Regions from separate parts of the Streptomyces sp. NPDC102270 genome, predicted to be linked through region 1. Evidence: riboswitches for the same ligand, from Rfam matches in the RefSeq annotation. Region 1 holds a riboswitch; each other region holds the start of a gene.
The links. A riboswitch is a leader RNA that binds a small molecule or an ion and turns the genes downstream of it on or off. The one in region 1 is predicted to bind cobalamin.

Region 1 (9,828 bases):
TCCCACAAGCACGGATACGTGACGACCTCGGACTTCGTGCGCGGTCGCTTCGGCTCGAAGGGGCTGTCGCTGGCGGTGGCGGTCACCGGCATCCTCGCGACCATGCCGTACATCGCGCTCCAACTGGTCGGCATCCAGGCGGTCCTGGACGTCATGGGCATCGGCGGTGGCGAGAACACGAACTGGTTCGTCAAGGACCTGCCGCTGCTGATCGCCTTCGGTGTCCTCGCGGCCTACACGTACTCCTCCGGACTCCGGGCCCCCGCGATGATCGCGTTCGTGAAGGACACGCTGATCTACATCGTCATCGCGGTGGCGATCATCTACATCCCGATCAAGCTGGGCGGCTTCGACGACGTCTTCGGCGCGGCGAGCGAGAAGTACACGGCGGCCAAGGCGGGCGGCCTCGTCCCGCTGGAGGCGGGCCAATGGACGTACGCCACGCTGGCGTTGGGCTCCGCGCTCGCGCTGTTCATGTACCCGCACTCGATCACCGCGACGCTCTCCTCGCGCAGCCGTGAGGTGATCCGCCGCAACACCACGATCCTGCCGCTGTACTCCCTGATGCTGGGCCTGCTCGCGCTGCTCGGCTTCATGGCCATCGCGGCCGGGGTCAAGGTCACCAACCCGCAGCTGGCGATCCCGCAGCTGTTCGAGGACATGTTCCCGGACTGGTTCGCGGGCGTGGCCTTCGCGGCGATCGGCATCGGCGCGCTGGTCCCGGCGGCCATCATGTCCATCGCGGCCGCGAACCTGTTCACCCGCAACATCTACAAGGACTTCATCAAGCCGGACGCCACGCCCGCACAGGAGACCAAGATCTCCAAGCTGGTCTCGCTCCTGGTGAAGGTCGGCGCGCTGGTCTTCGTCCTCACCATGGACAAGACGGTGGCCATCAACTTCCAGCTGCTGGGCGGCATCTGGATCCTGCAGACCTTCCCGGCCCTGGTCGGCGGCCTGTTCACCCGCTGGTTCCACCGCTGGGCCCTGCTCGCCGGCTGGGCGCTCGGCATGGTCTACGGCACGGTCGCCGCGTACGGCGTCGCCTCCCCGACCCAGAAGCACTTCGGCGGCTCGGCCAAGGAGATCCCGGGCATCGGCGAGATCGGCTACATCGGTCTGACCGCGTTCGTGCTCAACCTGGTCGTCACGGTGATCCTGACCTTCGTACTGAAGGCGCTGAAGGCTCCCGACGGCGTGGACGAGACCAGCCCGGAGGACTACACGGCGGACGCGGGCGACCCGGGGGTCCAGACGGAACTCCCGCCGGCGACAGCGGGTTCGGTCCACTAGTCACGGAGTCGGGCGGGCCGTCGGAGAAGTCGTCCGGCGGCCCGTTGTCGTACCCGTCGGGCACACTCACCGGCATGGACATCGTGATCCGGGCCGCGGAACCCGCCGAGTACGAGACCCTCGGTGAGATCACCGCCCAGGCCTATCTCCAGGACGGCCTGCTGCTGTTCGGCGAGAGCGACTGGTACCTCGAAGAGCTCAGGGACGTGCCCAAGCGGGCCGCCGCCGCGGACGTGTTGACGGCCGTGGCGGACGACACCGTCCTCGGCACCGTCACCTTCGTCCCCTCCGGCGGGCCGTTGGCCGACCTCGCCCGCCCCGGCGAGGCGGAGATCCGCATGCTCGCGGTGGCTCACACGGCCCGCGGCAGAGGCGTGGGACAAGCCCTCGTCCAGGCCTGCGTCGAGCGCGCGAGCGCCACGGCCACCGGCATCGTCCTGTGCACCCAGCCCACGATGCACACCGCCCACCGCATCTACGAACGCCTCGGCTTCACCCGCGCCCCCGAGCGCGACTGGAAGCCGATCCCCGGCGACGAGTTCACGCTTCTCGCCTACACGTTGACGCTCTGAAGTCGCCGCGACACAACATATGGGCCTGCTTTCCTCACCCGGCACAAGATGTATGCTCATGCTCGCTGTCGCCGCAGGGGAATCCGGTGCGAATCCGGAACTGTCCCGCAACGGTGTACTCATGCGTGCATAAGCGCACATGAGCGTCAGTCCGAGGACCTGCCGACAGCCGCCCGTGCCGCACCGGCCCGGGTGTCATGACGTCCGGGCCTCGTGGAATGGGCCGGTGGACGCGACGCCGTGCGCGCTCGTGTGCTGCCCCCTGCCCTCCGCAAGGCCCCCGTGCCCAGCGAGGGAGTGCCCCACGTGACCATCGCGCCGGCCGATCCGGCCTCAGCGACCGAGCGGACCGCACAGCAGGACCACGACGGCCCCGGTGCCGCCCTGCTGCGGACCCTGACCACGCTGACCGCCGACCTCCCCGACGCCGACCCCGGCCGGGTCGCCGCCGCCGCGCTGCGGGGCCGCTCCTCGCGTACGGCTTCCCCCGAAATGCTCGTGGAGTTGCGCGAGCTGGCCACCGAGGCGGCGGCCGGCCTCATCTCCGAGGACCCCGCGTACAGCAGGCTGGCGGCCCGGCTGCTGACCGTCTCCATCGCCGCCGAGGCCGCCTCGCAGGGCGTGACCTCGTTCACCGGCTCGGTCGCCGTCGGCCACCGCGAGGGCCTCATCGCCGACCGGACCGCCGAGTTCGTGCGCATCCACGCCGAGCGGCTCGACGCGCTGGTCGACACCGAGGCCGACGACCGCTTCGGCTACTTCGGCCTGCGCACCCTGTACAGCCGCTACCTGCTGCGGCACCCGATCACCCGCAAGGTCATCGAGACCCCCCAGCACTTCATGCTCCGGGTGGCGTCCGGGCTCGCCGAGGACGACACCCTGCGCGCCCTGGACGAAGTCGCCGCCCTCTACCGGCTCATGAGCCGTCTCGACTACCTCCCCTCCTCCCCCACCCTCTTCAACTCCGGCACCCGGCACCCCCAGATGTCGTCCTGCTACCTCCTCGACTCCCCCAAGGACGAGCTGGACTCCATCTACGACCGCTACCACCAGGTCGCCCGGCTCTCCAAGCACGCCGGCGGCATCGGCATCGCCTACTCCCGCATCCGCTCCCGCGGTTCGCTGATCCGCGGCACCAACGGGCACTCCAACGGCATCGTCCCGTTCCTGAAGACCCTCGACGCCTCGGTGGCCGCCGTGAACCAGGGCGGCCGGCGCAAGGGCGCGGCCGCGGTCTACCTGGAGACCTGGCACTCCGACATCGAGGAGTTCCTGGAGCTCAGGGACAACACCGGTGAGGACGCCCGTCGTACGCACAACCTGAACCTCGCCCACTGGGTGCCGGACGAGTTCATGCGCCGGGTGAACGCGGACGCCGAGTGGTCGCTCTTCTCGCCGGCCGACGTGCCCGAACTGGTCGACCTGTGGGGCGAGGAGTTCGACGCCGCGTACCGCACGGCCGAGGCCGCGGGGCTCGCGAAGAAGACGATTCCCGCGCGTGACCTCTACGGCCGCATGATGCGCACCCTCGCGCAGACCGGCAACGGCTGGATGACCTTCAAGGACGCCGCCAACCGCACGGCCAACCAGACGGCGCTGCCGGGCCACACCGTCCACTCCTCCAATCTCTGCACGGAGATCCTGGAGGTCACCGACGACGGGGAGACGGCGGTCTGCAACCTGGGGTCGGTGAACCTCGGCGCGTTCGCCGACACGACGACCGGCGACATGGACTGGGAGCGGCTGGACGCCACCGTCCGCACCGCCGTGACCTTCCTCGACCGGGTCGTCGACATCAACTTCTACCCGACCGAGCAGGCGGGCCGTTCCAACGCCAAGTGGCGTCCCGTCGGCCTCGGCGCGATGGGCCTGCAGGACGTCTTCTTCAAGCTGCGCCTGCCCTTCGACTCCCCCGAGGCCAAGCGGCTCTCCACCCGGATCGCCGAGCGCGTCATGCTCGCCGCCTACGAGGCCTCCGCCGACCTCGCCGAGAGGAACGGCCCGCTGCCGGCCTGGGAGAAGACCCGTACGGCACAAGGGGTTCTGCACCCCGACCACTACGCGACGGACCTCACCTGGCCCGAGCGCTGGGCGGCACTGCGCGAGCGCATGGCCACCACGGGTCTGCGCAACAGCCTCCTGCTCGCCATCGCGCCCACCGCCACCATCGCCTCGATCGCCGGGGTGTACGAGTGCATCGAGCCGCAGGTCTCCAACCTGTTCAAGCGCGAGACGCTGTCCGGTGAGTTCCTCCAGGTCAACTCGTATCTGGTGAAGGAACTCAAGGAGCTCGGCGTGTGGGACGCCCGCACCCGTGAGGCGCTGCGCGACGCGAACGGCTCGGTGCAGGACTTCGCGTGGATCCCCGAGGACGTACGGGCGTTGTACCGGACGGCGTGGGAGATCCCGCAGCGCGCTCTGATCGACATGGCGGCGGCGCGGACCCCGTTCCTCGACCAGTCGCAGTCCCTGAACCTCTTCCTGGAGACGCCGACCATCGGCAAGCTCTCCTCGATGTACGCGTACGCCTGGAAGTCCGGGCTGAAGACGACGTACTACCTGCGCTCGCGCCCGGCGACCCGGATCGCCCGCGCCGCACAGGCGACGGTCCCCGTCCAGCAGCCGGCCCCGGAAGACGCGGTCGCCTGCTCCCTTGAGAACCCCGAGTCCTGCGAGGCCTGCCAGTAATGACCAGCGAAGCCAAGACTGTGCCCTCCAAAAACCTGCTCGACCCGGGCTTCGAGCTGACCCTGCGCCCCATGCGCTACCCGGACTTCTACGAGCGCTACCGGGACGCCATCAAGAACACCTGGACCGTCGAGGAGGTCGACCTCCACTCGGACGTCTCCGACCTGGCGAAGCTCAGCCCCGCCGAGCAGCACCTCATCGGCCGCCTGGTGGCCTTCTTCGCGACCGGTGACTCGATCGTCGCGAACAACCTGGTGCTGACGCTGTACAAGCACATCAACTCCCCCGAGGCACGCCTGTACTTGAGCAGGCAGCTCTTCGAGGAGGCCGTCCACGTCCAGTTCTACCTGACGCTGCTGGACACCTACCTCCCCGATCCGGAGGACCGGGCGGCGGCCTTCGACGCCGTCGAGAGCATCCCCTCGATCCGCGAGAAGGCGGAGTTCTGCTTCCGGTGGATCAACGAGGTGGAGAAGCTGGACCGGCTGGAGTCCCAGGCCGACCGCCGCCGCTTCCTGCTCAACCTGATCTGCTTCGCCGCGTGCATCGAGGGCCTCTTCTTCTACGGCGCCTTCGCCTACGTCTACTGGTTCCGCAGCCGGGGCCTGCTGCACGGTCTCGCCACCGGCACCAACTGGGTGTTCCGCGACGAGACCATGCACATGTCCTTCGCCTTCGACGTGGTCGACACCGTCCGAAAGGAGGAGCCGGAGCTGTTCGACGACCGGCTCCAGCAGCAGGTCACCGCCATGCTGGCGGAGGCCGTGGAGGCGGAGCTGCAGTTCGCGCGCGACCTGTGCGGCGAGGGACTGCCCGGTATGAACACCGAGTCGATGCGGCAGTACCTGGAGTGCGTCGCCGACCAGCGCCTGACGCGCCTCGGCTTCGCGCCGGTGTACGGCTCGCAGAACCCGTTCTCCTTCATGGAGCTCCAGGGTGTCCAGGAGCTGACCAACTTCTTCGAGAGGCGCCCGTCCGCGTACCAGGTGGCCGTGGAGGGCACGGTCGACCTGGACGAGGACTTCTGACAGGACATCTTCAAAATCGGTGGATCCGGGCACGTGGGTAGTACGTCCAAGAGGGAAGGAGGCCATTCATGCGCCCGATCCGCAAGACGACCCTCGCCCTCGCGACACTGACGCTGCTCCTCGCGGGCTGCGGCACCGACGCCGGGAACGGGAAGGGGGGAGGCGGCGACAGTGTGTCGCCGTCCTCCCCCACGCCCACGCCCACGCCCACCGCCACCGGGTGCACGACCCGGGCGGAACTCGGCGCCACCGACAGCGGCGACACCGTGTGCCTGACGGTGGGCGACACGATCCGGATCAGCCTGGACGGGACCAGGAACCGGCCCTGGAAGCCGGTCGCCGTCGACGGCAGCGGTCTGGAGGCCACCAACAGCGGCATCGTCCTGCTGCCCGGTGACGCGAGCTCCGCGTACAAGGCGGTCTCGGCGGGCCGGGTCCAGCTGAGTTCACAGCGTCCCCTGTGCGCCACCGGGACCGGCGGCATCTCCTGCAAGGGCATTCAGGAGTGGCGGGTCACCGTGCTGATCACCTGAGCGTGACCGCGTCCCCGGCCGACACCTTCAGCGAGGTCGTCGTGGTGCCGGGGAAGTACCAGCGCCAGCTGCCCGCCGACGTGGCGGTCACCTTGGTGCTGAGCCGGCCCACGTTGTCCGTCTTCACGGTCTTGACCGTGCGGTAGTGGGCGGCGCCGGCCGCGCGGAACTGGAGCCTGACCGACTGGCCGGGGTAGCCGTGATACTTCAGGTCCTCCCAGTTGGCCCGGGAGAGCTTGCCCTTGACGGTGAGCTGGGCGCCCTTGGCGACGGGTTCGGGGGTCGCGTCGGTGGTGAGCTGTGCGGCCCGCTTGACCTTGTACTCGGCGATGTCGTCGTAGATCCAGTAGTCACCGTCGTTGGCGTTGACGGTGGCGGCGACCACCCAGACACCGGCGAGCTTGTTGCTGTCGATGTCGTCGCTGTCGGCGATCCAGGCTGGGTCGACCGTCATCGTGCCCGTGCACACCGACGTCGTCGAGCTCTTCCTCACACAGGACGAGTCGCGGTTCCAGCTGAAGAAGCCGTAGGGGGTGGTCTTGTCGAACGTGCTGAGATGCGAGATCTTCTTCGCGCCCGAGTCGTCCTTGACGGTGACCGCGATCGGGAACGTGATGGTCTTCGCCGTGCCGACGATGACGTTGCCGCCCTTGTTCACGACGGTCTTGGTGACCCTGATGTCACCCTCGCCCTCGGCATGGGCGCCGGTGGCCGTGAGCAGGGTCAGGGCTGCCGCCCCGCCTGCCACGGCCCACAGTCTGTGTCTCATGTTCCTCCCCTGTTGGTTCAGGAGAGATTAGACGGTGCGCGTCGTCCGGCGTGCGGCCCGGTACTCGTAGGCCCGCTTGATCTGACGGTCCATCCGGCGGTCGTGCATGATCCCGATCACCGACGGGAGGACCAGGAGGACGAGGATTCCGAGAACGGTCAGCATTCCGATCAGTCCTTGTGTCTCTGCGGTAGTCATGTCACTACTGTCGCGCCGCAGACTCCTGACAAACAGTGGCAGGACTGCCGCACACCCTCGATTTACTGCCACCCTTGAGGCACACTGGCAGCATGCTGAAGAACGTGGCGGCCGTCGTCCTGGACGGCGTGAATCCCTTCGAGCTCGGTGTGGTCTGCGAGGTCTTCGGGACCGACCGCAGCGACGACGGACTGCCCGTGTACGACTTCGCGGTCGCCTCGGGCGAGGGGACCCGGCTGACCTCGCGCTCGGGCTTCACCCTGCAGGTCGAGCACGGCCTGGAGCGGCTGGAGTCGGCCGATCTGATCGCCGTGCCGGCCTGCGCCGGCTACGAGACGCGGGAGTTTCCGCCCGAGCTGCTCCAGGCCCTGCGCGACGGGGTCGACCGCGGGGCGCGGGTGCTCAGCGTGTGCTCCGGCGTCTTCCTGCTCGCCGCCGCCGGACTGCTCGACGGCCGGCGCTGCACCGTGCACTGGCACCACGCGGAGGAGCTGGCGCTCGCGTACCCGCGGCTGACGGTCGAGCCGGACGTCCTGTACGTCGACGAGGACCCGGTGATCACCTCCGCCGGCACCGCCGCCGGTATCGACGCCTGTCTGCACATCGTGCGCAAGGAGCAGGGCCCCGAGGTCGCCAACAAGATCGCCCGCCGGATGGTCGTGCCGCCGCACCGGGAAGGCGGACAGGCGCAGTACATCGAGCGGCCGCTGCCCCGGTCGAAGTGCGACACCGTCGGCGAGGTGCTCGTGTGGATGGAGCAGCACCTCGACGAGGAGGTCACCGTCGAGCAGCTCGCCGAGCGCGCGCACATGTCCCCGCGCACCTTCGCCCGCCGCTTCCAGCAGGAGACGGGTACGACTCCCTACCGCTGGATCCTGCGCCAGCGAGTGCTGCTGGCCCAGCGGTTGCTGGAGGCGACGGACGAGACGGTGGACGCGATCGCGGGCCGCGCCGGGTTCGGCACCGCGGCCGCGCTGCGTCACCAGTTCCTGCGCACGGTGGGCACCACGCCGAACGCCTACCGGCGCACCTTCCAGGGCCCGGAGGCGGCCGCCTGACCCGTCACCTGGCCACGGGCCGCACCAGGAGCCGGTTCGGCCGCAGGGTGATGCCCGGCCGGGGGGTGTCGTCGGAGCCGGTCACCTGCTCGAAGCGGTACTTCCGGGCCAGCGCCGCCGTGAGCAGCGTCAGCTGGGCCATCGAGAAGTGGTCGCTCGGGCACTTCCGGTTCCCGGTGCTGAACGGGCTCATGGCGTGTTTCGGAACCGACTTGGCGCGCTCGGGACTCCAGCGCAGAGGGTCGAACTCCGCGCTGTCGTCGAAGGACTTCGCGTCGCGCTGGATCGCGTACGGGCTGTAGACGATGTCGGACCCGGCCGGAATGCGATAGCCACCGAGTTCGGTGTCGCGCACCGCCCGCCGCGTCAATATCCATACCGCGGGCCACAATCGCATGGTCTCGACCACCACATAGGTCGTGTACCTGAGCGACCGTACGTCCTCGAATGCCACAGGACGGCCACCGGTGACCGATTCGACTTCCGCGCACACCTTGTCCGCGTGTTCGGGATGTTCGGCGAGGACCTGAAGCAGCCACATGATCGTGGACGCGACGGTTTCGCCGCCGGGGGTGAGTATCGCGACGACCTGGTCGTGGATCTCCTGTTCCCCGATGGGGTCGCCATTCGCGTCCTTCGCCGCCAGCAATGCCGTCAGCAAATCGTCCGGCTTTTGACCGGATGCCCGGCGTTCGGCGATGATCTCGTCGACCACGAGATGCAGATCGGCCAACGCGCGGTTGAATGCGAGGTTGGCCGGCAGGGGCAGCTTGTACAGCGGCCCGGCGGGTATCACCATCCGCCGGTACATGCCCCGGAAGACGGTCGTGAGCGCGACGCACAGCCGCTCGGCGCGCTCGTCCATGTAGTCGCCGCGCAGCAGACAGCGGGCCGCGATGCGCACGGCGACCCGGAAGGACTCCAGGGTGGCGTCGACCGTCTCTCCTGGCTGCCAGCGCTCGGCGAGCGCGTGCGCCTCCTCCTCCATGATCGGCCCGTACGCCGGGAGGGCGTCGAGCCGGAACGCGGGCTGGATGATGCGCCGCTGCCGCCGGTGCTGCGGGCCGTTGGCGGTGGCCACACCCTCCTTGCCGACCAGCCCCTCCAGGGACTCCCACAGCGGCCCGGCGATGATGAAGTCGGGGTTGAGGGCCACGGCTCCGGTCAGCTCCGGGGTGGTGGGCGCGTACACCTTCTTCGGGCCGAGCCGGAGGCGTACGACCTCGCCGTGCCGCCGCAGCCCGGACAGGAAGCTCAGCGGATCACGGAGCAGGCGCCAGCCGTGGCCGAGGACGGGGACACCCCCGCCCGCGAACGGCGGCTCACCCGACTCGGGAGCCACCGTGGCTTCGGGTTTCACGGATTCGACGGTCATTTCTCACCTGCCGCTTCGTTGTTGACGTACGGGGGCGTGGACCGGTCGTCCCAGCTGTCGACCATGTAACGGCCGGACTCGTGGTGAAACCAGTAGACGGTGCTGAACCAGTTGCGCATATTGCGGACGCAGGCTCGGACGGCGGCGCTCAGTTCCTTTCCGCGCACGGTGCCGTCGTCGAGACTGCCGGCGAGAAGGAGGGCGTCGGCCTCGGCCACGAGGAATGCGTCCACGCATTTCTCGATCAGCCGCCGCATTTCTCCGATCGCCTCTTCGAGGGTCAGCCCCTGGTGTTTGATGAGACTGATGCCGAG
Region 2 (9,828 bases), on a different contig from region 1:
CGCGCAGTCGCTGAACCAGTCGTCGGTCTCGGTCAGCGACACCGCCCGCTTTGGCCCGAAGCCACCGTTGGCGACTTCGAGATACATCCGCTTCAGCAGCTCAGGCATCGGATGGCCCGCCACCCGCTCGAAGGCGGTGACGTCCTCGGCAGCTGAGGGGCCGGGCAGCTCCCTGCCGGCCACATGCGTACGGACCGCCAGGACCAGTTGGCCATCGGTCACCCCGGCATCCTCAGCGACGCGGGTCCTCCTGTCGATGCCATCCCCACGGCGGCGAGTTGTCAGACGATGAGTTCATGGATCGCCGCCAGGAGGTTGAACGCAGCCGGCAGGAGGAAGACGCAGCCGAAGGCGATCCACACCCACCCGGCTCTGCGGTGCCCGCGGCTCGGGGGTGGTGCCGGGATGAGCCGGTCGCCGGCCCTCATCGTCTCGCTCGGGGCGAGCACGCTGCGCCCCGTGCTGCGCTGCCGTCGCCCCAACCAGATGAAGACGATCGCGGCCATGGCCGTGAAGGCCGCCAGTTGGAGATGCTCACCCGGTGTGTCGGCGCCTGCGAGCGTCACGGCCACGTACGACAAGGTCCCCCCAAAGGATCACGGTGCATGGATCACCTCACGACGCCACCACCGTGTCAAGCGAGTTGGGCACCGCTCACGCCTCCTGGACCTAGAGCTGGTCCCGCCACCACGGCACGCCGAGGTTGTCGACCTGGATGACCTTCGCCCGCCTCAGAATCTCGTCGTCGAGGGGGGTAAGGACAGCGCGCAACTCTCGTCCGCTCTTCTTGGGCAGGGCGTGCAGAACGGCTTCGAGGTGATCGCGGAAGTAGCCCACGTCGCAACAGCCGGGGATGCCGCATCGCTGCGCTGTCGCCGGGTCCGCGATCAGCCTGAGCGGTCCATGGGCAAGAGCTTTCCAGCGCCGGAACGCTTCGGCCGTGTCCTCGAGGAAGGAGCGGGATCGTTCGAGTCGGCGCAGATCGGCCATGCAGCGTGCGGAGAGGCCGTCGATGGCCGGGTACCGTCGCGGCCTCACGCGACGGATCGGCAGTTCAGCCCGCAGGGCTGAGGGGCGCCTACGCGGCACGGCCCTTTCGGTTGTCGGTCATACGGGCACGGTACACAGGCACAGTGACGGATGTCCCGGCCTTTCAGTGCCGCTGAACTGCCCCTGCCCCACAGAAATCCGGAGTCGTCCGCCAGGGCCCGGTCTGCCCCGCCCCCTCACGACACCTGCTGCAGCAGCCCCCGTACCGCCTCGTCCACCACCCGGTACCGCACCACCCGCCCCTCCTTCTCGCCCGCCACGACCCCGGCCGCCCGCAGCAGCCGTAGCGCCTGGGACACGGCCGGGTCGTTCATACCGGTCGCGATCGCGAGGTCGGAGACGGCCAGGGGGCCGGTCCGGTGCAGGGCGAGCAGCAGGGCGAGCCGGTTCGGGTCGGCCAGGAGGGCGAAACGGTCGGACCAGGTGCGGACGTGTCCCGGGTCGCCGATCGCGGCGATGGCGTCGCACACCCGGTGTCCGTCGATGGTGCGGCGGTCGGCTCGGTCGGCCGGGACGAGGTGCATGGCGCACATCCTCGCAGGCGGCTCTGTGTGATCTTCCATACCTGCGCAGGTGTGCAGCTATGCAGGAGCCCCCGCCCCCGCCTACGGTGGGCGGGCCGTGGTGCTCGGGAAGCCGGTGACGACCCCTCAAAGGTCCATTCCGGTGCGGCCCTCGCCACTGTGATCGGGGAGTTTCCCTCCCACGTCCCTCGCGGGACAGCCACTGGCCGTCACCATCAGGCCGGGAAGGCGGGCAGGGAAACGCACGACCCGTAAGCCAGGAGACCGGCCACGGCAGCTCACGCGTTCATCCACGAGGTGCTGGAGTGACCACCGTATGACTGATCCTGCGCTGCCCGAGACTGCGCGGCCCGAGACCGCCGCCGCCCCCGCTTCCCTCCGCTGGCGGCGCGAGGACACCGTCAAGACGGTCGGTCTGATGGCCGCGATAGCCGCCCTGCACGTCGTCGCCTTCGGCATCCTCTTCCTGCTCGTCGTCCCGGAGCACTACGAGGTGGGCGACAAGGCCTTCGGCATCGGGCTCGGCATCACCGCCTACACCCTCGGTATGCGCCACGCCTTCGACGCCGACCACATCGCCGCGATCGACAACACCACGCGCAAGCTGATGGCGGACGGCAAACGGCCGGTGTCCGGGGGGTTCTGGTTCGCGCTCGGGCACTCCAGTGTCGTGGTCCTGCTCGCCGCCCTCATCGCCGGCGGCACCCAGCTGGCCGGCAAGGTCATGAACGAGGGCTCAAGTACCCACCAGGTGCTCGGATTTCTCGGTACGACGGTCTCCGGGTCGTTCCTCTATCTCATCGCCGCCCTCAACCTGGTCGCCCTGCTGGGCATCCTGAAGGTCTTCCGGGCGATGCGGGCGGGGACGTACGACGAGAAGGAGCTGGAGCAGCATCTCGACTCGCGCGGGTTCATGAACCGGATCCTCGGGCGGCTCACCAAGTCCATCACCCGGCCGGGGCAGATGTTCCCGCTGGGCTTCCTGTTCGGGCTCGGCTTCGACACGGCCACGGAAGTGACCCTGATGGTGATGGCCGGGTCGGGCGCGGCCGCGGGCCTTCCCTGGTACGCCATCCTCTGCCTGCCGCTGCTCTTCGCCGCCGGCATGAGCCTGTTCGACACCCTCGACGGCACCTTCATGAACTTCGCCTACCAGTGGGCCTTCTCCAACCCCGTCCGCAAGGTCTTCTACAACCTCGCCATCACCGGGCTGTCCATCGCGGTCGCCTTCTTCATCGGCACGATCGAGCTGGTCGGCGTCCTGCACGACAAGCTCGACCTCACCGACGCCCTCACCACCTGGATCGCCGACATCGACCTCGACAACGTCGGCTACATCATCGTCGGCCTGTTCGTGGTGGTGTGGGCGGCGGCGATCGCCTACTGGCGGCTCGCGAAGGTGGAGCAGCGGTGGAGCGTCAGCAGTTCCTGAGGGACCGCGCCTCAAGGGATCATGCCTGGACTAGGCCCCCTCCACCGCGGTCAGCCACAGCTTCACGTACCGCTCGACGTCGACGCCCAACGCCACGTCCACGAGGGTCACTTCACGCTCGCCCTCGTGGATCTCGGACTCACCGGGACGGCGGCGGCGGTCGATGACGGTCTGGCCGCGCGTGGGGCCGGGGGCGAGGCTCACCTCCACCGGCAGCAGCTCGGTGGTCAGCCCCTCCGGGTCGACGACCGCGCACACCGCGCCCGCGTCGCCGAGGCCACCGGTGGGAGTGGGGTCGCCGGAGGTGGCCGGGTCGCGGTGGGCGAGGAGGTCCCCGGCCATGCGCAGGCTGGGCTCCGAACTCGCCCGCAGCCGCTCGACGTCGGCGGCGGGGACGATGACCCGCTCGAACACGTCCAGGCCGTACATGGTCATCGGCACTCCGGCGGTGAGCAGCACGGCGGCCGCCTCGGGGTCGTGCCAGACGTTGAACTCCGCGACGGGAGTGGCGTTCCCGGTCGCCACCGCGCCGCCCATGAACACGATCCGCTCGATGTTCCGCACCACGTCGGGGTGGGTGCGGAGCAACAGGGCGATGTTCGTCAGCGGCGCGGTGGGGATGAGGGTGACCGGCGTCGGGGAGGCGAGGATCTCCCGCCTGAGCAGGGTCACCGCGTCCACGTCCACCGCGACCCGGGTAGGCGCGGGCAGCCCCAGGTCCCCCATGCCGTCCAGCCCGTGCACGTGGTGCGCGGCGCGCACGGGCTCGATCAGCGGCCGCGCGGCACCCCGGGCGACGGGGATGTCCCCGGCCCCGGCCTGCTCAAGAACGGTCAGCGTGTTGCGCACGACACCGTCGACATCGGTGTTCCCGGCGACACAGGTGACCGCGCGCAGATCGATGCCCGGGTGCCGTACGGCGAACAGCAGGGCCAGGGCGTCGTCGACACCGGTGTCGCAGTCGATGATCACCGGAATGGGCTGACCGGTCACGGCGGGGTCCTTTCGTCACTGGCGGTACGGATCGACCTTACGCAGCCGCCCAGAGTTCGGCCCCGCGATCACCGCTACGGGCAGCGATCCGTTCCAGCAGCTCGCCGACCGGCACGGCTCCCGGCCTACGCCCGTCCCGCAGCCGTACGGCCGCACAGCCCGCGTCGGCCTCCCGCTCCCCGATCACCGCCTGGTACGGCACGAGGCGCGCGGCGCGGACGCGGGCGCCGAGGGTGCCGTGACCGGGACCGGACAGTTCGGCCCGGATGCCGCGCGCTTCGGCCCGCCGTACGAGCTCATGGGCCCGTTCCTCCTGTGCCTCCGCCACCGGCAGGACCACCAGCTGCACGGGGGCGAGCCACACCGGGAAGGCGCCGCCGTGCGCCTCGATGAGATGGGCGACAGCCCGCTCCACACTGCCGATGATGCTGCGGTGGACCATCACGGGGCGGTGTTTAGCGCCGTCGGGGCCGATGTAGTGGAGGTCGAAGCGTTCGGGCTGGTGGAAGTCGATCTGAACGGTGGAGAGGGTGGACTCCCGGCCGGCGGGGTCGGTGATCTGCACGTCGATCTTGGGGCCGTAGAAGGCGGCCTCGCCCTCGACGGACTCGTGGTCGACGCCGTCGAGGACCTCTTCGAGGAGGGCGGTGGCGCGGCGCCAGAGTTCCGGATCGGGGACGTACTTTCCGTCGCCGTCGCCGTTGCCGGGGAGCGACAGCCGGTACCTGGACGCTCGGATGCCGAGGTCGTCGTAGGCGCGTCGGATGAGGTCGAGGGCGGCGCGGGCCTCGGCCACGGCCTGCTCCGGGGTGCAGAAGATGTGGGCGTCGTTGAGCTGAATGGAGCGGACGCGGGTGAGACCGCCGAGGACGCCGGACAGTTCCGAGCGGTATATGCCACCCAACTCGGCGATACGGAGAGGCAGTTCACGGTAGCTGTGGGACCGTGACCGATAGATGAGGGCGTGGTGCGGGCAGAGGCTGGGCCGCAGCACGACCTCCTCGCCGCCCAGCCGCATCGGCGGGAACATGTCGTCGCCGTAGTGCGACCAGTGCCCGGAGATCTCGTACAGCTCCCGCTTCCCGAGCACCGGCGAGTACACATGCCGGTACCCGGCGGCCCGCTCCACCTCCCTGACGTACTCCTCCAGAACATGCCGTACGACGGCCCCGTCGGGCAGCCAGTACGGCAGCCCCGCGCCCATCAGGGGATCGGTGTCGAACAGCTCCAGCTCACGGCCGAGCCGTCGGTGGTCGTGCACGGGGTTCATCGGGTTCATGGAGTTCTCCCTCGCGATGGGGGCGAGGAACCGACGGGAACGACAAAGCCCCAGGGCACTCGCCCCGGGGCTTCGGACTGCGTCAGCTGTCAGCGCGCCGGGACCTGCTCCGGCGTCGTCGTGATGGAGGGGATGGCTCTGGCTTGGGCGCGCTGCATGGGGTGAGGGTAGGGGGAGGGGTGGGGGTGGGGCGAGGGGTTTTTGTGCGCCGGTCCGCGGTATGGCGGGGCTGGTCAGGGGTGTTCGTGATGCAGGGACCGTATGAAGGTGGTCCAGGTGTCGGGGACGACCTGGAGTATCGGTCCGTGGGGGGTTTTGGAGTCGCGGACGGCGACGGTGTGGGGGTGGTTGCGGGCGACTTCGACGCACTCGCCGTTGCCGCTGCTGTGGCTGGACTTGGCGAACTCGAAGTGCGGCACGGTCACAGCTCCTTGCGGATGCGTTCGATCAACTCGACGGAATCGTGAAGGGCGAGTCCGTTCCTTGCGATCCGCTCGAACTTGGTGTTGTGCCGTGCGGCGTCCGCCTCGCTCTCCAGCCACAGCGTAGACGAGGTCGTATCCATGTAGACCACGTCCATCGCGCCGGGTTCGGCGAAGGAGACGACGCTGAAGGCGCTGGTCATGCCGGGGTGGGAGCCCGCGAGGAACGGGACCACCTGAAGCTTTACGTTGGGGAGCCGGGACACCTCGACGAGGTGGGCCAGTTGGGCACGCATGACCTCACGGCCGCCGACCAGTTGACGCAGAGCTCCTTCGCCGACCACGGCCCATAGATCGAGCGGGCTGCTGTCCGTCAGCCGCCCCTGCCGGGCGACCTTCGCCTCCACGAACCGCTCGATCTCACCCGGCTCGTCCCAGTCGGCGTTGCCGATCGCCAGCGCCCTGGCGTAGTCCGGCGTTTGCAGGAGGCCGGGGACGAAGGCCCCTTGCCAGGTCCGGACGCCGGTCGCGATGTCCTCCAGGGCGACGTACTCCACGAGGGATCGCAACTCGGGGTATTGGTTCCACCACCCCTTGGCCTTGCGCCGCTCCCGGTCCGTCCTGGCGAGGCTCAACAACCTCTCCACGGCCTTCGGCTCGGCCACGCCGTACAGCTCGCACAGGATCTTGATGTCGGGATCGCGGAACGGCACCCACCCACGCTCCATCTTGGCCACCTTGGCGGCCGTCGCCGAGAGCGCCTCCGCAGCCTGCGGCTGGGTCAGGCCGGCCCGGTCCCGCAGCCTCAGCAGTTCACCACCCAACTTGCGCGCGAGGACGGTGGATACACGGGTACCGCGCGTGAACTGGCCTGTGGACACCTCGGGTCACCTCCTGATCGTGGCCAGTGTGCGGTTCACCGGAGTCACAGCACAAGCGAAACTGGAGACATATTTCCCAGAGACTGCTTGCGGGACCGGACAACGCATCACTACCGTCAGTACTCGATCGCACACACAGTGAAACCAGTTGGCGGAAGCGCACCGTGCTGCCCGCACGGCGGAGCCACCCCAACTCACCCGCTCCCCCACTCCCGAAGGAACCCGTGACCGACGCCTGCCCTCCCGGCCCACCCAAGTCCTACGACCGCCACGACCAGGTCAGTTACACCCCGTACCCGCACAGCATCCCCCTCGCCCGCAGACGCGTCGCCGCACTCGCCGTCGACTGGGGCCACCCCGCCCTCGCCGGCGACGCGTCCCTGGTGGCAAGCGAGTTGTGTACCAACGCCCTGCTCCACGGCTGCCTACGAGACCGCCTCTTCCGCGTCGAGACGACCCTCACCACCACCGCCCTCCGCATCGCGGTGACCGACCCGAGGGGCGAACGCCTCCCCGGCACCCGCCCCTCCCAACCCGACGACCAGTTCGGCCGAGGGCTGCTCATCGTCCGCGTACTGGCGGGACGTTGGGCGGTGGAGAGACTCACGGTCGGCAAGACGGTGTGGGCGGAACTGGACCACCCGAAGCACGATGAGTAGCTACATCAGGCGCGCCTTCTCTGCACACGTGACCGCGTTGCCGGTAACCGACGACACCGGCACGGGAACGGCACCGGGCCACGAGACGGAGCACAGCCAGGGCCCGGGCATGGGCATAGTCACCGCGGAGTTCTTCGCTCTCCCGACGCTATCGGGTGCTGGATGGCGCGACCGTCCTCGTCTGCACCGCTGACCCCGACACCCCAGCCGTCGCCGCCACCGCCCTACCCGACCACGGTCACCACTGTTCTGCAGCGCGCCCACCACCGGCTGCTCACCAGCGACGCGCATGCTCGACCAGGCAGTGGGCCTCACCTACACCTGCGGCCCCTGATCCCCGACTCTCCGGACCACCTGCCTCGCTCCCGAACCCCTCGCGATCGAGAGAAACGGGCCCCACCGCGTGTCCGCATTGCATACTCCGGATAATCGGAAATACGAATTCCCCAATAGATGCTCCGCATTCGAGGGATTTACGTTTGGCAGAGCAACTCTCCCTTGCTCTGTGCCGCCTCTCGAAGATTCCTCCGTAATATGCACCCGTCAGATCAAGGCTCCCCCGGGCGTTTGGTTAGGGCCCGGCACGCCGCGCCTCCCACAGGAAATGGCATCTTGATGAAGCTGAAGATCCCTGAAATGGCTCGCCGCCGTACTTTGCCCGGCGTGCTGGCCTCGGCCCTCGCCGCAACGGTCGCCGCCGCGCTGGTCGTCCTGTCACCCGCGCAGGCAGTCGCCATCGCCACTCCGGTACCGCTGGCCACGGCGGCGAGCTTCTCCGTGCTCGCGGGCGCGGGAGTCACCAACACCGGCCCCACCGTGATCAGCCACGACCTCGGCACCTTTCCGAACCCGGCCATCACCGGTTTCCCGCCCGGCGAGGTGCTCGGCGCGGTGCACGCCGCCGACGCTGTGGCGCAGCAGGCCCAGTCCGACCTGGTCACGGCGTACAACAATGCGGCAGGGCAGGCCGAAGACTTCGCACTCGCGGCGGGAATCGGAAATGGCACCACGCTGATTCCGGGCGTTTACACCGCTTCCTCCGGTGTCGGCCTCACCGGCGACCTGATCCTGGACGCAGGTGGCAATCCGAATTCCGTCTGGGTATTCCAGATTCCGGAAGCCCTGACGACGGCGTCCTCCAGCCGGGTGCTCCTCACCAACGGCGCTTCGCCGTGCAATGTGTACTGGCAGATCGGCAGTTCGGCCACCCTCGGGACGAATTCCACTTTCGTGGGCACCATCATGGCGCTGACGGACATTCACGTGACCACGGGGACGAACATCGAGGGCCGGGCGCTGGCCCGCAACGGCGCCGTGACGCTCGACACCAACCGGATCTTCCTCAACTCGTGCTCCACCGGCACGACCAGCGGCACCACGACGACCGGTACCACCAGCGGAACGACCAGCGGCACCACGACGACCGGTACCACCAGCGGAACGACCAGCGGCACCACGACGACCGGTACCACCACCGGCACGACGACCGGCACCACCACGGGCACCACGACCGGATCCACGACCGGATCCACGACCGGCACCACCGCCGGTCTGATCGGCGGCGGGCTGGTCAGCGGTGGTCTCCTGGGCGGGCCCATCGTCAGCGTCACGGGCGGCACCGGTGCCGGGAGCACGTCGGGCAACACCGCGGGGAACAACGTCACCTCCGGGAACACGTCTGGCAACACGGCCGGGAACACCGCTGGCAACACAACCGGAACCACCGCGGGACAGCCCGCAGACCACCCCGGTGAGCACGGCGGACCGGGTGAGCACGGCGGACCGGGTGAGCACGGCGGACCGGACCACGGTGGCGGGCCGGACCACGGTGGTGGGCCCGACCACAACGGCAAGCCGGGCGACGAACACCAGGGCACGCCCGGGAAGCCTGACCACGGCAAGGGCGATCAGCCCGATGAGAACCACGACCACGGCAACGGCGACCACGCCGGCTCCGACAACTACGGCTCCGACAACTACGGCTACGACGACGCACCGAAGTTCGACGGCCAAGAAGTCCACGACAAGAGCTAGTCGGCAGGTCGAGAAAGGTCCGACCACCGGGTGACGGCGCGCGACGGGATCTCGATTCCGCCGCGCGCCGCCGGTGCCGGTCCACCAAAGCCCCGGACACCGGGCAGCGGACACGAGAAAGCAAGGTGGGCGGTGTCGAGCGGAATCGGTTCAACACACGTGGAGGAGAGCCGACGGTCCGATGCCGGCCCGCTGCCGGGGAAGCGGCGTGACGACGCGGACCCACCCGGCGAGCGGACCGGGGGTGCCAGGGCCCTGAGAGCGGGGCTGCACACAGTCGTCCTCATGTGTCTGGTGGCGACCCTGGTCCATGTCGGTGCCGTCTTTCTCCATGTGGCGCCGGCCAACCCCGTCTCGCAGCGGTACAGCCGCCAGGTCGACGCGTGGGTGTACCCCCTTTTCGAACAGAACTGGCGGCTCTTCGCCCCCAACCCCGACTCCGTCAACCGGCGGGTCATGGCGAGGACCGCGCACACCGCGCCCGGCGGATCGACGAGAGTCAGCCCCTGGATCGATCTGACCGCACTGGACCGCGCCGCCGTCGCACACGATCC
Region 3 (9,828 bases), on a different contig from region 1:
CAGCCAGGTGGCCTCCTGCCGGGTGAGGACCTCGTGGGCGTCCTCCGGGTCGATCCCGTCGTGCTCGGCCAGCCACAGCAGGGCGTACGGCCGCAGGGTGGGCTCGTCGGCCACGGAGCGCACGTCGGGCTCGGCGGGGGCGCCGACCACCCGCAGGGCCTCGAAGGCGAGGCCGCGCAGCAGGGCGTCGTCGCCGCGGGCGGCGTCGAGCAGCTCGGTGACGGCGCTGCCGACGGGGCGGGCGGCGAGCCAGGCGCGGTACTCGGCGCGGGCCGCGTTGGGCCGCAGCTGGGCGCAGCCGCGCAGCATCTCCTCGGCGGCGACCTCGATGTTGCCGGCCGGGCTCTGCGCGGCGACGCAGATCTGCTCCAGCTTGACCCACACCGCCCAGCTGCCGAGCGGGGTGAGGGTGGCCTGGCCGTCGCCGTAGGTCAGGGCGCCGACGGAGGCGAGGGCGCGCAAGGCCCAGTCGAGAAGCGGGGCGAGGGAGGCGTCCTGAGTGTCCGCCGCCTCGGGCTCCTCCACGGGCTCCGGCTGCGGGCCGTAGGGGATCTCGCAGCGCTCGGTGCGCAGTTCGGTGACGCGCTGCTCCAGGAGGTCCAGGAGCTGTTCGACGGGCACAGGGCCGGCGGACAGCTGCAGGAAGGAGAGCACCTGGGGCATGGCCGAGACGACCTCGGCGACGGAGGCGGGCTCGCGGTCGCCGGGTTCCGGGAAGGCGAGCGACCAGGCGTCGAAGAGGGCGACCCAGCCGCGCAGTACGGCACTGTCGTCGCGGTCCCAGGCGCGCAGCCGCCAACCCGGGCGGGCGCTGTCCCCGTGCACCTCGACGAGGCCGGCGAGGCGGGCGGTGTCCCAGTCGGCGCGAACCTGAGCCACGGTCAGACCCAGGTCCGCGGCCGCGCGAGCGGCGGATTCGTCGGAGAGGGTGCCGTTGCCGTCGGAGCCCGCACCGTCCCTGCCGGGGCCCAGGGCGCCGTCGGCCCAGTGCGCCACGCGGGCCGCGTCGGCAAGACCGGAGCGCGCCATTCTGGCCAGTACCGCCGGGGCCGGTGTGCCCTCCGGGGGCCGCGGCGCGGGGCGGCGTGGGCGCCGTTGGTTCACTGCTGTGGGGGCGGCGGCCAGGGGTCGCGGGCGGACGAGTCGGAGCCTGGAGTCGCGCGGGATACGGGACGTCACGGGTGCAGTCTTCCGGTTGACGGTCCGAAAACCCAAACGGAATGTCACCGCGGGCCCCGGGGAGGGCGTGGCGCCGGCGCCACGCGGAGGGACATAGACCGAGATCAGGCCAGTGGTACGGGCTTAAACGGAACCTGTGGGACGGGAGCGCCCGGAGGTCACATCAGGGGGGTGAGGAAACGGCGCAGTGTCTCTTCGTAGGCGCTCGGGTCGGCGTTCCACATCGCCGCATGGGGGGCCTGGCGGACCGTGTGGAGGGTGATCCGGTCGGGGTGGGTGGCGGCGAGACGGCGGGAGAGGTCCCAGGGGGCGAGCGTGTCGTCCGGGCCGTGGAAGATCAGGGTGGGCGGTGGGGGCCGGTCGGGGCCGATGTCTTCGGTCCGGTGCTCGGTCCTGTTCTCCTGGTTCGCGTACAGGCCGGTGCGGCCCTGTGCCGCGCGCACCGCGAGCGGCAGGAGGACACCGGGGGTGTGGCGGGCCGTGGCGAGGGCGCGCAGGGTCCGCTCCCAGCTGAGGACCGGGGAGTCCAGGACGAGCCCCTTGACGTGGTCGCGCAGGCTCGAGCGGACGGCGGCGCGCAGGGCCATGGTCGCGCCGGTGGACCAGCCGTGCAGCACGAGTTGGCGGGCGCCGTTGCCGACGGCGTAGCGCATCGCCGCGTCCAGGTCGCGCCACTCGGTCTCGCCGAAGTGGTTCAGGCCGTCCGGCGGGCGGGGGGCGCCGGTGTCGCCGCGGTGGGCGGGGGTGAGGACCGGGAAGCGGTGGCGGTGCAGGAACTCCATGATGTTCAGGGCGTGTTCGCGGGTCGCACCGAGGCCGTGCACCGCGATGACCCAGGTGTCCCTCGCGCCGGGCACGAACCAGGCGGGCAGGGAGCCGAGTTCGCCGGGAATGTCGACATCGGTGTGTTCGAGGCCGAGGGCCGACTTCGGGTCGCCGACGTGCGTGGTCGGGGTGAGCCAGACCTTGTCGCCGGGTTTCAGGGTGCCGTGGGTGACGCGTTCCAGGCGGCGGACGACGGTGTCGGCGGAGTGCGGTTCCGTGGCGAGGACGGGGCCCACGACGGCGTGGGAGGCGTCGCCGACGAGGCCGTAGGTGCCGGGGCGGAGGGCGGCGAGGTCGCGGGTGAGGGCGATGCGGCCGGCTGCGGTGGAGTGGACGGTGAGCCGGGGTTCGCCGGGCAGCGGGCGGCCCGCGGGCGCCTTCAGTCCGGCGTCGCTGGCGATCCTCCCGACGACGATGCCGGCTGCGCCGGCCGCCAGGGCTGCGGTGACGGCAGCGGCCGTCGCTTTGACAGTGCGCACGTCTTCAGTGTCGCGGGGGAGGCGGGGCGGGGCCAGTGGGCGGGTGCGGGTCCGGTGGGGGCGGGCGTTCTGCGCAGTTCCCCGCGCCCCTGAACGCCTGCGGCGGCCCCTGCGGCCCCGGTGAGCGTCCTGGCGCAGGTGACTGCAACCCCCTGGGGGCGCGGGGAACTGCGCGACCAGCCCCCACCGGACCGCACCCGCACGACAACCCGACCCGGCACCCCCCTTAGGCGCACCCGGCCCCCTAACCCCGCTGCCCGTACCCCCGCAACCGCTCCCCCGCCTCCTCAACCTGTCGCTCCGTCAGGAGGTTCGGGGTCAGGCCCGGGATCGAGCGGGACGTCAGCCACAGGTGGCACATCCATTCCAGCTGGGCCGTGCGGTCGTAGGCCTGGGTGAGTGTGGAGCCGTAGGTGATCGTGCCGTGGTTCTGGAGGAGGCAGGCGGAGCGGTCGGCGAGGGCGTGGAGCATGTTCTGGGCCAACTCGTCGGTGCCGTAGGTGGCGTAGGGGGCGACCCGGACGGGGCCGCCGAGGGCGCCGGTCATGTAGTGGATCGGGGGGAGTTCGGGCACGAGCGTGGAGACGGCCGTGGCGTGCACCGCGTGGGTGTGGACGATCGCGCGGGCGTCGGTGCTGCGGTAGACCGCCAGGTGCATGGGGAGTTCGCTTGTGGGGACCAGGGTGCCCAGGACCTGACGGCCCTCCAGGTCGACGCCGGTCACGTCGTCCGGGGTGAGGCGGTCGTAGGGGACGCCCGACGGGGTGACCAGGACCGTGTCCCCGACGCGTACCGAGACGTTGCCGGAGGTGCCGACGACCAGTCCGTCGGTGACCGTCCGGCGGGCCGTGTCGACCAACTCGCCCCACGCGTCCGCCTCACCCGGTGATTTCTGCCGTTCCTCAGCCATGCCGTGATCCTGCCAGGCGCGGCGCCGGAGAGCGCGTTTCCGGGCGTGCGCCCCTCTTGTGCGGCGACGCCGTTCCCGGGGAGACGCATGGCCCGTGATCGCAAGGCTGCCCGGCACCGAACCCGCGCCCTGGCCCTGTCCGTGGTCATGCTCAGTGTGGGAGGCCAAGGGCGCCAGGTTCGTCTACGTCAAGGCGACCCAGTCGGCATCCTGCGCGGGGTGTACCCCTTCGCACTGCCGGACAGCCTGGTCCGGGGACGGCTGGACCCTGCCGCCGGCGCTGGACATCGAATACAACCCGTACGGCAAGAAGCAGAAGTGCCACGGCATGACCGAGGCGGGACTGGTCGGCTGGATCAGGTCGTTCAGTGACGAGGTGAAGCGGCTCACCGGGCGCCGACCGGTGAGCTACACAACCCCCCAGGTGGCCCGCTACCACTCGGCAGATGCGGGAGCGCTGCGGGCACTCTGCCGGGTGACCAGAATCTCATCAACGGGTCGACGCGACAGCTCAAGAGGTTCGCCGCCGGGACGTAGCCATGGGGCGTACGGGTCGCGCGGGGGCGGCGGGGTTCGACGCGGGGACAGCAGAAGATTCCGGTCACCGTGCGGCCCGCCCCAGTTCACCTTCCGTTCATCCAGGTTACCTACGTTCAATCTGCCAATGACCTCGAACGATTGCCTGGGTAAATGGAAAACTTCTCGCTGATCCTCGCGATTGTGGTCGTCACCGCACTCGCGTTCGATTTCACGAACGGTTTTCACGACACCGCCAACGCGATGGCCACCACCATCTCGACCGGTGCGCTCAAGCCCAAGGTCGCGGTGGCCATGTCCGCCGTGCTGAACCTTGTGGGCGCCTTTCTCTCGGTGGAGGTCGCCAACACGATCTCCAAGGGTCTCGTCGACGAGACCGGCATCCGTCCCGAGGTCATCTTCGCCGCCCTGGTCGGCGCGATCCTCTGGAACCTGCTGACCTGGCTGGTGGGTCTGCCCTCCAGTTCCTCGCACGCCCTCATGGGCGGTCTGATCGGCGCCACCATCGCCTCGGCGGGCATGGGCGCGGTGCACGGCGACGCGCTCGTCACCAAGGTCCTCATCCCCGCCGTCGCGGCCCCGATCGTCGCGGGCGTCGCCGCCATGCTGGCCACCCGGCTCTCCTACACGCTGGGCAAGAAGGCCGACGGCAAGGCCGCCGCGAAGGGCTACCGCACCGGGCAGATCGCCTCGGCCGGCCTGGTCTCGCTCGCCCACGGCACCAACGACGCGCAGAAGACGATGGGCATCATCACCCTCGCCCTGGTCGCCGGCGGCGTCGTCGCCCCCGACTCCGACCCGCCCACCTGGGTCATCCTCTCCGCGGGTCTCGCCATCGCGCTCGGCACCTACCTCGGCGGCTGGCGCATCATCCGCACCATGGGCAAGGGCCTGACCGACCTTCAGCCGCAGCAGGGCTTCGCCGCCCAGACCAGCGCGGCCACCGTCATCCTGGCCTCGTCCCACCTCGGGTTCTCCCTCTCCACCACGCACTCCGTCTCCGGTTCGGTGATGGGCGCGGGCCTCGGCCGCAAGGGCGGGGTCGTCCGCTGGTCGACGGCGACGCGGATGTTCGTGGCCTGGGGGCTGACGCTCCCGGCGGCGGCCCTGGTGGGCGCCCTGGCCGAGTCGGTCACGAACCTCGGCGACTGGGGTACGGCGCTCGTGGCGGTCTTCCTCGTCGCCTCCAGCGCGGCGATCTGGAAGATCTCGCGCCGCGAGGTCGTGGACGCCTCCAACGTCAACCACACCGACGAGCCGGCCGGCGTGGTGACCACGGCGATCGCCGTCGTGACCCCGCCGCCCACGGGCACCGTGACCGAGGGCCTCACCGCCACGATCCCGGCTCCGGCCCCCGCCCCGGCCGCCGCGACGGAACCGGCCGCCCCGCCGGCCGCCGTCTGAGCCCCCCTCCTAAGGAAGCCTCACCATGAAGATCGACTGGGAAGCACTCGGCTCCGTCTTCGGCGTCAGCCTCGTCGTCACCGTGGGCCTCGTGGCCCTGTTCACCCTCGGCATCATGGGCCTGTCCCGCCAGGAGCGGGCCACGGCCCAGGGCGGCTCGGCCACGCTCGCGGTCACCGGCGCCTACGCCTGCTTCGCGGCGTGCGCGGCGGCGGTGGCGTACGGGATCTCCCTGATCGTGGCCTGACGGCACCCCGTCACTCGGCGGGGGGGGGGGGGGGGGGGGGGGGGGGGGGCGGGGGGGGGGCGGGGCGGCGGCCCCCCCCGCCGGGCGGGGGGGGGGGCGCGCCCCCCCCCCCCCCCCCCCCCCCCCCCCCCCCCCCGGCCGTCTTTCATGACCGGCGATGTGGGGTTCTGCACACTCTCCCGCCGCAGGTCAACAAGAAGTTGACGGGTCTCGAAGGCCCGTGGTGGACTGCCGGAGCCATTTACGGCGGCAGAAGAGGAAGCCGGTGCGAATCCGGCGCGGTCCCGCCACTGTCACCGGGGTAGACAACCCCGGGAGCCAGGAACTCTCGCCGCCGGACTCGTCGAACCAGGGCGTGGACACCCTGAGTGAGGACATGACGCGATGCTCGCCTGCCGATCGACCAGCGGTACCCGGTACGTGAACGACCCCGCGATCGGCTGACCCGATGCGTGCCGATCGCGTTTTCGCGTACGGCGCCGCCGCCGGTCTGATCGGTGACCTTCTGCTCGGTGACCCCCGTCGTGGGCATCCGGTCGCCGCGTTCGGGCGGGCCGCCGCAGCCGTGGAGCAGGTGCTGTGGCGGGACCACCGGGGGTGGGGCGCGCTGCACACCGCCGTGTGCGTGGGCGGTGCGGGGGCGCTCGGCGCCGTCGCGGAGCATGCCGTACGTCCCTCCCGTACCGCCTCCCTCGTGCTCACCGGCGCCGCCACCTGGGCTGTCGTGGGCGGGACTTCCCTCGTACGGGAGGCCCGGGTCATCGGGCGGGCGCTGGAGGCGGGGGACGTCGAGGCGGCCCGGGAGCGGCTGCCCCACCTGTGCGGGCGGGATCCGCAGTCCCTCGACGCCGACGGGATCGCCCGGGCGGTCGTGGAGTCCGTGGCCGAGAACACCTCCGACGCCGTCGTGGGGGCGCTCGTGTGGGGTGCCGTCGGCGGGGTGCCGGGGCTGCTCGCATTCCGGGCCGTGAACACGCTGGACGCCATGGTGGGGCACAAGTCGCCCCGGTACCGGCGTTTCGGGTGGGCTTCCGCCCGGCTCGACGACCTCGCCGGATGGCCGGGGGCGCGGCTCACCGCCGTACTCGCTGCCGTGGCCGGAGACGATCCCCGGGGTGCCGTGCGGGCCTGGCGGGAGGACGCGCACAGGCATCCGAGCCCCAACGCCGGGCCCGTCGAAGCCTCGTTCGCGGGGGCGCTGGGTGTCCGACTGGGAGGGACCCTCTCGTACGCGGGGCGGGTCGAACACCGGCCGGTGCTCCATCAGAAGGGGCGCGCCGTCGCCATGTACGACATCGAGCGCGCCGCACGGCTGTCGCGGCGCGTCGGGCTGCTCGCGCTCGGCGTCGGTGTCGCCGCGCGGGCCTTCGTGAAGGGGCGCAGCGCATGAGTGGCGGAGGGCTTCTCGTAGCCGGTACCACCTCCGACGCCGGCAAGAGTGTCGTCACCGCGGGGATCTGCCGGTGGCTGGTGCGGCAGGGGGTCAAGGTCGCGCCGTTCAAGGCGCAGAACATGTCCCTCAACTCGTTCGTGACGAGGGAGGGCGCGGAGATCGGGCGGGCCCAGGCCATGCAGGCGCAGGCCTGCCGCATCGAGCCGACCGCGCTGATGAATCCCGTGCTGCTCAAGCCCGGTGGCGAGCAGAGCAGTCAGGTCGTGCTGCTCGGGAAGCCGGTCGGTGAGCTGAGCGCCCGGGGCTATCACGGCGGGCGGCAGCAGCGGCTCCTCGGGACCGTGCTCGACTGTCTCGCCGAGTTGCGGGGCACGTATGACGCGGTGATCTGTGAGGGGGCCGGGAGTCCGGCCGAGATCAACCTGCGGCGGACCGACATCGTCAACATGGGAATCGCCCGCAACGCCGGGCTGCCCGTGCTGGTCGTGGGCGACATCGACCGCGGGGGCGTCTTCGCCTCCTTCTTCGGCACCGTCGCGCTGCTCTCGGAAGCGGACCAGAAGCTCGTCGCCGGGTTCCTCGTGAACAAGTTCCGGGGGGATGTCAGCCTCCTGGAACCCGGGCTCGACACGCTCCACAAACTCACCGGGCGGCACACCTACGGCGTGCTGCCCTTCCGGCACGGCCTCGGGATCGACGAGGAGGACGGGCTGCGGGTGTCCCTGCGGGGGACGGTCCGGGAGTCGAACACGGCTGCTCCCCTCGGGGAGGACGTGCTGCGGGTCGCCGTGTGCGCGATCCCGCTGATGTCCAACTTCACGGACGTCGACGCCCTGGCCGCCGAACCCGGTGTCGTGGTGCGGTTCGTGGACCGGCCCGAGGAACTGGCCGACGCCGACCTCGTCGTGATTCCGGGAACCCGTGGGACCGTCAAGGCACTTCAGTGGCTGCGGGAGCGGGGGCTCGCGGCGGCCATCGGGCGCAGGGTCGCCGAGCAGCGGCCCGTCCTCGGCATCTGCGGCGGCTTCCAGATCCTCGGCGAGCACATCGAGGACGAGGTCGAGAGCCGCCAGGGGCACGTCGAGGGGCTCGGAGTCCTTCCCGTCAGGGTGCGGTTCGCGCGGGAGAAGACCCTGACCCGGCCGGAGGGCGAAGCCCTCGGCGAGCCCGTCGCGGGGTACGAGATCCATCACGGGGTCGCCGACATCCACGGGGGCGAAGCGTTCATCTCTGATGACAAAGGACACAGCCTGGACGGCTGCCGCGTCGGCCAGACCTGGGGCACGCACTGGCACGGCTCGCTGGAGTCGGACGGCTTCCGGCGGGCCTTCCTGCGGGAGGTGGCGGCCGCCGCGGGCCGCCGGTTCGTGCCGGCCCCCGACACGTCGTTCGCCGCGCTGCGCGAGGAGCAGCTGGACCGGCTCGGCGACCTGATCGAACAGCACGCGGACACGGACGCGCTGTGGCGGCTCATCGAGTCCGGCGCGCCGCAAGGACTGCCTTTCATTCCACCGGGAGCGCCCGCATGAGCACAGTGTTGTTGTTGTCCACCGCCGACACGGACCTGTTGGCGGCCCGGGCCGCTTCCGGCGCCTCGTACCGGATCGGGAACCCGACCCGGGTCGATGTCGCGCAGGAGCTGCCGGCACTGATCGAGGGCGCGGACATCGCCGTCGTACGGCTGCTCGGCGGCAAGCGGGCCTGGGAGGACGGGCTCGCCGCGCTGAAGGCTTCGGGCATCCCGACCGTGCTGCTGGGCGGAGAGGCCGTTCCCGACGCCGAGTTGATGGCCGAGTCGTCCGTACCGGCCGGTGTGGTGGCCGAGGCGCTCAAGTACCTCGTCGAGGGCGGGCCCGCCAACCTGGAGGAACTCGCCCGGTTCCTGTCCGACACCGTGCTGCTGACCGGCGAGGGGTTCGTCGAGCCGCAGAAGATGCCGGAGTACGGCGTCCACGGCGACCGTCCTTTCGTGGCAGGCCGCCCCACCGTCGGCGTGCTCTTCTACCGGGCCCACGAGCTGAGCGGCAACACCGGCTTCGTGGACACCCTGTGCGAGGCGATCGAGGCGAAGGGTGCCAACGCCCTTCCCGTGTACTGCGGTTCACTGCGCGGGGCGGACCCCGCGCTCTACGAGATCCTCGCCCGGGCCGACGCGCTCGTCGCCACCGTCCTCGCCGCCGGCGGCACCCACGCCTCGCATGCCTCGGCCGGCGGTGACGAGGAGGCCTGGGACATCGGGGCGCTGGCCGACCTCGACGTGCCCGTGCTGCAAGGGCTCTGCCTGACGACGTCCAGGGCGGTCTGGGACGAGTCCGACGCGGCCCTGTCCCCCATGGACGCGGCCATGCAGGTCGCGATCCCGGAGTTCGACGGACGGCTGATCACCGTGCCGTTCTCCTTCAAGGAGCAGGGACCCGACGACGTCCCGGTGTACGTGGCCGACCCGGAGCGGGCCGCCCGGGTCGCCGGGATCGCCGTACGGCACGCGGAGTTGAGGCACAAGCCGAACGCCGAGAAGAAGCTCGCTCTGGTCTTCACCGCGTATCCGACCAAGCACTCCCGGGTCGGCAACGCGGTGGGCCTGGACACGCCCGCTTCGGCGGTGCGGGTGCTGGACGCGCTGCGGGATGCCGGGTACGTCGTCGAGGGGTACCCGGACAACGGCGACGAGCTCATCCACCGGCTCATCGAGGCCGGCGGTCACGATGTCGAGTGGCTCACCGAGGACCAGTTGGCCTCCGCGCCCGCGCGGGTTCCGCTCGCCGACTACCGGGCCTGGTTCGACCGGCTGGACCCGCAGCTGCGTCAGGCCATGCTGGACGCGTGGGGCGAGCCGCCGGGCTCCCTCTACGTC

Region 2: it holds a riboswitch for cobalamin, as region 1 does, so the genes downstream of both, ACIRP7_RS10915 (HoxN/HupN/NixA family nickel/cobalt transporter) here and ACIRP7_RS18705 (ribonucleoside-diphosphate reductase subunit alpha) in region 1, are expected to answer to the same signal.
Region 3: it holds a riboswitch for cobalamin, as region 1 does, so the genes downstream of both, ACIRP7_RS14745 (cobalamin biosynthesis protein) here and ACIRP7_RS18705 (ribonucleoside-diphosphate reductase subunit alpha) in region 1, are expected to answer to the same signal.

What each region holds. Positions count from the first base shown of each region.
Region 1 covers NZ_JBIWLX010000008.1:285,198-295,025, reverse strand. The annotation lists gene mctP (monocarboxylate uptake permease MctP) at 1-1,293, shown strand, start outside; gene ACIRP7_RS18710 (GNAT family N-acetyltransferase) at 1,368-1,865, shown strand; cobalamin riboswitch at 1,911-2,047, shown strand; gene ACIRP7_RS18705 (ribonucleoside-diphosphate reductase subunit alpha) at 2,172-4,553, shown strand; gene ACIRP7_RS18700 (ribonucleotide-diphosphate reductase subunit beta) at 4,553-5,581, shown strand; gene ACIRP7_RS18695 (hypothetical protein) at 5,650-6,114, shown strand; gene ACIRP7_RS18690 (hypothetical protein) at 6,107-6,883, opposite strand; gene ACIRP7_RS18685 (hypothetical protein) at 6,911-7,081, opposite strand; gene ACIRP7_RS18680 (GlxA family transcriptional regulator) at 7,174-8,139, shown strand; gene ACIRP7_RS18675 (cytochrome P450) at 8,144-9,514, opposite strand; gene cyc1 (epi-isozizaene synthase) at 9,511-9,828, opposite strand, start outside.
Region 2 covers NZ_JBIWLX010000005.1:134,893-144,720, forward strand. The annotation lists gene ACIRP7_RS10895 (hypothetical protein) at 1-222, opposite strand, end outside; gene ACIRP7_RS10900 (hypothetical protein) at 282-572, opposite strand; gene ACIRP7_RS10905 (hypothetical protein) at 670-1,038, opposite strand; gene ACIRP7_RS10910 (ArsR/SmtB family transcription factor) at 1,227-1,574, opposite strand; cobalamin riboswitch at 1,656-1,862, shown strand; gene ACIRP7_RS10915 (HoxN/HupN/NixA family nickel/cobalt transporter) at 1,891-3,006, shown strand; gene ACIRP7_RS10920 (nucleoside hydrolase) at 3,037-3,999, opposite strand; gene thrS (threonine--tRNA ligase) at 4,037-5,269, opposite strand; gene ACIRP7_RS10930 (DUF397 domain-containing protein) at 5,512-5,697, opposite strand; gene ACIRP7_RS10935 (helix-turn-helix domain-containing protein) at 5,700-6,581, opposite strand; gene ACIRP7_RS10940 (ATP-binding protein) at 6,806-7,240, shown strand; gene ACIRP7_RS10945 (ice-binding family protein) at 7,856-9,274, shown strand; gene ACIRP7_RS10950 (DUF5819 family protein) at 9,560-9,828, shown strand, end outside.
Region 3 covers NZ_JBIWLX010000006.1:422,141-431,968, reverse strand. The annotation lists gene ACIRP7_RS14775 (hypothetical protein) at 1-1,179, opposite strand, end outside; gene ACIRP7_RS14770 (alpha/beta hydrolase) at 1,338-2,483, opposite strand; gene ACIRP7_RS14765 (class II aldolase/adducin family protein) at 2,728-3,393, opposite strand; gene ACIRP7_RS14760 (GH25 family lysozyme) at 3,452-4,102, shown strand; gene ACIRP7_RS14755 (inorganic phosphate transporter) at 4,084-5,334, shown strand; gene ACIRP7_RS14750 (hypothetical protein) at 5,360-5,581, shown strand; cobalamin riboswitch at 5,789-5,932, shown strand; gene ACIRP7_RS14745 (cobalamin biosynthesis protein) at 6,030-6,971, shown strand; gene ACIRP7_RS14740 (cobyric acid synthase) at 6,968-8,503, shown strand; gene cobN (cobaltochelatase subunit CobN) at 8,500-9,828, shown strand, end outside.